DNA from 2 places in the Klenkia sp. AC732 genome. Region 1 is predicted to be linked to the other one. Evidence: riboswitches for the same ligand, from Rfam matches in the RefSeq annotation. Region 1 holds a riboswitch; the other holds the start of a gene.

The links. A riboswitch is a leader RNA that binds a small molecule or an ion and turns the genes downstream of it on or off. The one in region 1 is predicted to bind thiamine pyrophosphate.
Region 2: another riboswitch for thiamine pyrophosphate. It lies ahead of thiM (hydroxyethylthiazole kinase); the one in region 1 lies ahead of AC0IVP_RS13295 (ECF transporter S component).

Annotation. Positions count from the first base shown of each region.
Region 1 is NZ_CEEDOS010000025.1:5,978-9,373, forward strand. It holds gene fabG (3-oxoacyl-ACP reductase FabG) at 1-98, opposite strand, end outside; gene AC0IVP_RS13290 (GGDEF domain-containing protein) at 279-1,358, shown strand; TPP riboswitch at 1,391-1,495, shown strand; gene AC0IVP_RS13295 (ECF transporter S component) at 1,495-2,109, shown strand; gene AC0IVP_RS13300 (ABC transporter ATP-binding protein) at 2,177-3,396, shown strand, end outside.
Region 2 is NZ_CEEDOS010000010.1:15,385-18,780, reverse strand. It holds gene AC0IVP_RS06485 (flotillin family protein) at 1-599, opposite strand, end outside; gene AC0IVP_RS06480 (hypothetical protein) at 596-1,159, opposite strand; TPP riboswitch at 1,285-1,380, shown strand; gene thiM (hydroxyethylthiazole kinase) at 1,363-2,178, shown strand; gene thiE (thiamine phosphate synthase) at 2,175-2,825, shown strand; gene thiD (bifunctional hydroxymethylpyrimidine kinase/phosphomethylpyrimidine kinase) at 2,822-3,396, shown strand, end outside.

The DNA of each region.
Region 1 (3,396 bases):
GCCACGGCCATGCCGTCGGCCGCCAGCCGGGTGGCGATCGCCGCCCCGATGCCCCGGGCAGCTCCCGTCACGATCGCCGTCCGCTGTGCCTGCGCCATTGCCTGCTCCTCTGCTACTGGTGAGTAGAACGTCTGCGCTGATCTCTACCAGCCTCACCTGCGCGCCCGCGCGGCACCACCCGGGCGGGTGGGAAGGCCCAGGTCAGGGTCGCGGACCCGGGTCCGGTGGCCGATGGGGAACCGACCGGTCCCCCCGCACACCACCGACGGAGCCCTCCCGTGCCGCACCCGACGCCCCCTGGCCGGCCCGACGCCGGCCGCACCCGGGTCCTCGCGGCCCTGGTGGGCGCGTCGGCAGCGATCGGGCTGCTCGCCCTGCTGGACCCGACGACGCTGCGCCCCGGCGCCTGGACGGCGGTCTTCCTCGCCGTCCTCGGGGCGGCGGCACTGACCGCCCTGGCCCTGCTCACCGTCGGCCGTGACTGGTCCGACGCCGTGCTGGGTCTGCTCGTCTGCTGCCTGATGGGGCTGGTGCTCCTCTCGGTGCTGGCCAACCAGAGCCGCGCCGGCGGGATGCTGAACGTCGTCCTGCTGTTGCCCAACGCCGTCTACGCGGCCGTGTACCTGTCCCGGGCGGCGAGCCGGGCGGCCATGGTGACGCTGACCGCCTGCACCGGGGCGGCCATGGGCGCCATCACCAGCGACCCGCTGCAGTGGCTGACGCTGGTCGCCCTGCCGCTGCTGGCCTTCCTGGGGACCACGGAGGTCGTCCTGCGGCTGCGCCACCGACTGGGCAGCGCCCTCGAGGCGCTCCACCGGCAGACCGTGACCGACCCGCTCACCGGCCTGCTCAACCGGCGCGCCCTGCAGGACCGGGTCGCCGCCACCGCCGGCGGCACGCCGGGCACCACCACGGTGGCCGTCCTGGACATCGACCGCTTCAAGACCGTCAACGACACCCTCGGCCACGCCGCCGGGGACGAGCTGCTCCGGCGGTTCGCGGCCGGGCTGGCCGCCGAGACCCGGGACGAGGACGTCGTGGTCCGGCTGGGCGGCGAGGAGTTCCTCGTCCTGTCCACGACCCCGGCCGACCGGGCCGGCGCCTACGCGGAGACGCTCCGGGTGCGGGCCGCGGAGTGGATGGCCGACTGGTCGGCCACCGTCAGCATCGGCGTCGTCACCCTCGCCGGACCCCCGCCCGACGGGCTGGTCGGTGCCGAGCTCGAAGCCGCGGTACAGGCGGCCGACGCCTGCCTCTACGCCGCCAAGCGTGGCGGGCGCGACCGCGTCGTCCTCGCGGAATGGCCACGGGAGCGCCCTGCCGGGGCCGACGCCGTCCGGGCCGGCGTGTCCGGCTGAGCCGGCGTGCGTAGTCTCTGCGGCACAACAGAACACACCGACAGGGGAGCGCCAGGAGGCGCTGAGAGTGCGGGAGACCGCAGACCCTCGAACCTGAACCGGGTCATGCCGGCGTAGGGAGTCTGGAGAGAGCACCATGACCGCTGAGGTCACCCGTCCGACCGCTGCCACCGAGGCCGCGCCGCGCCGCTCCTGGCGCACCGTCGACATCGTCACGACCGCCGTGCTGGGCGTCGCGTTCGGTGTCGTCTTCATCCTGTGGAACCTGCTCAACTCGACCGTGGGCAGCGCGTTCTCCTTCTTCCCGCCCGTGCAGGGCCTGATGAACGGCGTCTACCTGCTGCCCGGCCTGGTCGCCGGCCTGCTGGTGCGCAAGCCCGGCGCGGCCACCTTCGCCTCCACGCTGGCCGCCGCGGTCAGCCTGCTCGCCTCGCCCTACGGCGGGATCATCGTGGTGTACGGCCTGGTCCAGGGCCTGGGCGCCGAGTTGGGCTTCGCCCTCACCCGCTACCGCACCTTCGGCTGGGGCACCGCGGTGCTGGCCGCGGTCACGGCGGGGCTCTCGACCTCGGTGCTGGACAACTCGCTCTACTACGCCGACCTGGGCTTCTGGGCCTACCAGCTGCCCTACACCGTGCTGACCGTGATCAGCAGCGTGCTGATCGCCGGGGTGCTCGGGCTGCTGCTGGTCCGGGCCCTGGCCCGCACCGGCGCGCTGAGCTCCTTCGCCTCCGGGCGCAGCCGCGTCTGAGCACGGCCCGGTCGCGGTCCGGGCACGGGGCCTGGCGGTCCGGCACGCCTCCCGGCTCGCCTGGGCGCTGACCGGCGTCGACCTGGACGTCGCCCCCGGCGAGCGGGTGCTGGTCACCGGCCGCTCCGGGGCCGGCAAGTCCACGCTGTTCGCCGTCCTGGCCGGGCTGCTGGACCCCGAGGCCGCCGAGGTCACCGGTGAGCTCACCGTCGACGACCGCTCCCCCGCCGACGCCCGCGACCGGTTGGGCCTGCTGCTGCAGGACCCCGACAGCCAGCTGGTGATGACCCGCGCCGGGGACGACGTCGCCTTCGGCCTGGAGAACGCCGGGCTGCCGGCCGCGCTCATCTGGCCGCGGGTCGACGAGGCGCTGGCCACCGTGGGCTGGCGGTACGGCCGGGAGCGCCCCACCCAGGCGCTGTCCGGCGGGGAGAAGCAGCGGCTGGTGCTGGCCGGCGCGCTGGCCCGCCGTCCCGGGCTGCTGCTGCTCGACGAGCCGACCGCCCAGCTGGACCCGGCCGGCTCCGACGTCGTCCGGACGGCGGTGGCGCGCGCCGTCGCCGACCGCCGGACGACGCTGCTCGTCATCGACCACGACGCAGCGCCCTGGCTGCCGCTGGTGGACCGGGTGGTGGAGGTGGTCGACGGCGGGCTCATCGAGCACAGTCCGGGGTGGACGCCGGCGCCCCGGACGGCGGGGCTGGACCTGTCGCGCCCGGGAGCGTGGATCAGGGTCCCTGATCAGAGTCCGTCCTCCTCGACGAGATGTGGTGAGGGAGGACGGACGTGGACCAGGGACCCTGATCCACGCTCCTCCCCCCGGCTGGCGGCAGCGGCGGCCGGTTTCACCCACCGCGGGGCGCAGCAGCCCTCGCTGGCGCCCACCGACCTGGAGCTCCCCGCGGCCGCCGTCACGGCGGTGACCGGGCCCAACGGCACCGGCAAGTCCACGCTGGCCCTGCTGCTGGCCGGGCTGCGGGCACCCTCGACCGGCCGGGTCGTCGCCTCGGCGGAGCTGGCCGCCCGCGGGGTCCGGGAGCCGCACCGGTGGCGGGCCGGGGAGCTGGTCACCCGCATCGGGACGGTCTTCCAGCAGCCCGAGCACCAGTTCCTCACCGGGCGGCTGCGCGACGAGCTGGAGCTGGGCCCGCTGCGCTCGGGCGCCGGGTCCACCGCGGCCCGGGCCCGCGCGGAGGAGCTGCTGGAGCGGCTCGGGCTGACCCCGTTCGCCGACGCCAACCCCTTCACCCTCTCCGGCGGGCAGCAGCGCCGGCTGTCGGTGGCCAC
Region 2 (3,396 bases), on a different contig from region 1:
CCCAGGTCGGCCAGGTAGGTGCCTTCGGCCTGGATGTCCTGCAGCTGGAAGGTGTCCAGCACCAGGCCCTGGCCGGTCAGGGAGGACTCGGCCTCCTCGGCGACGGCGGAGGCGAAGGCCGCGCGGTCGCGGATGATCTCCTCGATGGTCAGCCGGCCCACGATCGAGCGCAGCGCACCGGCGAGCACCTCGGAGGTGAAGGTGTCGATGCCGCCCTGCTGGTTCAGGAAGCGCTGGGCGGCGGCCCGGATCGAGGACTCGTTGCCCCCGACCTTGACGATCGCCACGCCCTCCAGGTCGCACTTGACGCCCTGCTTGCTCACCGCGCCGCGGATGCCGACCGGGATGCGCCGGCTGGACAGGTCGATGGAGTGCAGCTTCTGGACCACCGGCAGCACGAAGACGCTGGCGCCCATGACGACCTTCTGGCCCGACATGTCCCGGCTGACGGCGCCGTCGGCGGCGGTGACGGAGCGGCCCTGCCGTCCGGTGACCAGGAAGGCCTGGTTGGGACCGGCCACCTTGATCCGGGACAGCACCAGCAGGACGAGCAGGACCACCAGCACGGCGATGCCGCCGATGGCGTAGAGCAGGGTCACGAAGGTCCTCCACGGAGCTCGGGAGCAGGGGGGTGCGGGTTCTCGGGTGCGGTCGAGACGACCTCCACCGAGGTCGGCGACGGGGTGTCGACGACGTACACGGGCGTGCCGGCGGGCAGCGTGACGTCGCTGCGCGCCGCGTACTTGAGGTGCTGCCCGGCCACGGTCAGCCGGACCTCGCCGTAGCCACCGGCGGGCACGGTGGAGACCACCACGCCCTGGCTGCCCAGCAGGTGGCCGGCGGTGAGCGTGGGTTCGGTGGGCATGTCGCGCAGGCCCGCGGACAGCTTGACCGCGCCGGCGGCGAGGGGGAGCGCGACGACCAGACCGGCCACCAGGCACAGCAGCACGGTGACGACGCCGGGCAGCCGGGGGAGCAGCGCGGACGCCGCGGCGCCGCCGAAGCCGACGCCGCCCAGGCCGGCGGCCAGCGCGGGGACGGAGAACGGGCCGTCGACGTCGCCGCCGAACTCACCGATCTCCCCGACCACCAGGGACAGCACGAGGACGACGATCCCCAGCCCGCCCACGGCCAGGAACGTCACTGCGATCGGGTCCAACCGTGCCCCTTCCCGTGTGTGGTCCCCCCACCCTCACAGCCCGGTCCCGGTCGATCAAGCACGGGACCGTCTCGGTGGACGGACCTCACCCCTGTGGACGACGTCGGGCACGCCCTGCCAGGATCGGTGTCGACACGGGGTGTCCCGACCGCGGGACTGAGAGCACACCCGTCGAACCTGCTCCAGCTGACACTGGCGAAGGGATGTCGACCCTGATGGACGCTGCCGACCTGCGGGCTGCCCGCACCGCGCTGACCGACTCCGCACCACTCGTGCACTGCCTGACCAACACCGTCGTCCAGATGATCACCGCGAACGCGCTGCTGGCGGTGGGCGCCGCGCCGGCGATGGTGGACGCCCCCGAGGAGGCGGCCGGGTTCGCCGCCGTCGCCTCGGCGTTGCTGGTCAACGTGGGCACCGTCAACGCCCGGACGGCGGAGGCGATGCGGCTGGCCGCCCGGTCCGCCGGGGACGCCGGCACCCCGTGGGTGCTGGACCCGGTGGCGGTGGGCGGGCTGCCGTTCCGCACCGGACTGGCCGCCGAGCTGGTGCAGCTGCGCCCGGCCGTGGTCCGGGGCAACGCCTCGGAGGTGCTCGCCCTGGCCGGTGCGGGCGCCGGTGGGCGCGGCGTGGACAGCACCCACAGCACCGACGACGCACTGGAGGCCGCGGCCGACCTGGCCCGGCGGACCGGCGGCGTGGTCGCGGTCAGCGGGGAGGTCGACGTCGTCACCGACGGCACCACGACGGTCCGGGTCGGCGGCGGGCACGTGCTGCTGACCCGCACCACCGGCGCCGGCTGCGCCCTCGGCGCGCTCACCGCGGCCTACGTCGCGGCGACCGGCTCCCCGCTGCTGGGCGCGGTGGCCGCGCACGCGCACGTCGCGGTGGCCGCCGAGCGGGCCGCGGCCACCGCCGCCGGGCCCGGCAGCTTCGCGATCGCCTGGCTGGACGCCCTGGACGCCGTCGGCCCCGACGACCTCGCCGCCGCTGACCTCGCCGCCGCCGACCTCCGATGAGGTTCGACCCCACCCTCTACCTGGTCACGGACACCGCGTTGTGCGCCCCCCGGTCGGTGCCCGAGGTGGTCGCCGCCGCGGCCGCCGGTGGGGTGACCGCCGTCCAGGTGCGGGACAAGACGGCCTCGCGCCGGGAGCTGCTGGAGCTGACCCGGGCCGTGCGGGCGGCGCTGACCGACCGGCCCGACGTCGCGGTGGTGGTCGACGACGCGGTCGACGTCGCCCTGCTGGCCGGCGCGGACGGCGTGCACCTGGGCCAGGACGACCTGCCGGTCACCGAGGTGCGGGCGCTGGCCCCGCACCTGCACCTGGGCCTGTCGATCGGCTCGGCCGCGGACCTCGACGCCGCCCTCGTGCTGCCCGCCGGCACGGTGGACCTGGTCGGGCTGTCCCCGCTGTGGTCCACCCCGACCAAGCCCGACGCCGGTCCCGAGCTGGGCCTGGACGGCGTGCGGGAGCTGGCCGCCCGGGCACGGACCGCCGGGATCGCCGCGGTGGCGATCGGCGGCATCCACGCCGACCGGGTCGCCGAGGTGTCTGCGACCGGGGTCGACGGGGTGTGCGTGGTGTCCGACGTCTGCGCCGCGGCCGACCCCCGGGCCGCCGCCGCGCAGCTGCGCCGGGCGCTGACCGGGGTGCCGGCGTGAGCGCCCGGGTGGCGTTGACCATCGCGGGCTCGGACCCCAGTGGTGGTGCCGGCATCCAGGCCGACCTGGCCACCTTCGCCGGGCGCACCACCTACGGCACCGCGGTGCTGACCGCGCTCACCGCGCAGAACACCCACGGCGTCACCGGCGTGCACCCGGTACCGGCGCCGTTCGTCAGCCAGCAGCTGGAGACCCTGCTCGACGACGTCACCGTGCACGCCGCCAAGACCGGGATGCTCGGCTCGGCGGCCGTGGTGCACGCCGTCGTCGACGTGCTCACCCGGCGGTCGGTCGGCCCGCTGGTCGTCGACCCGGTGATGGTCGCGACCAGCGGGGACCAGCTGATCGACGACGACGCCGTGGACGCCGTCCGGACGGCACTGCTGCCCATCGCCGACCTGGTGACGCCGAACGTGCCGGAGGCGGCCCGGTTGTTGCACGTGGAACCGGCCCGCACCGTGGCCGACCTCCGCGAGCAGGCCGTCGCCCTGCTCGCGCTCGGCCCCGGTGCGGTGTTGGTCAAGGGCGGGCACCTGGCCCACGAGCTGGGGGAGAGCGTCGACGTCCTCGC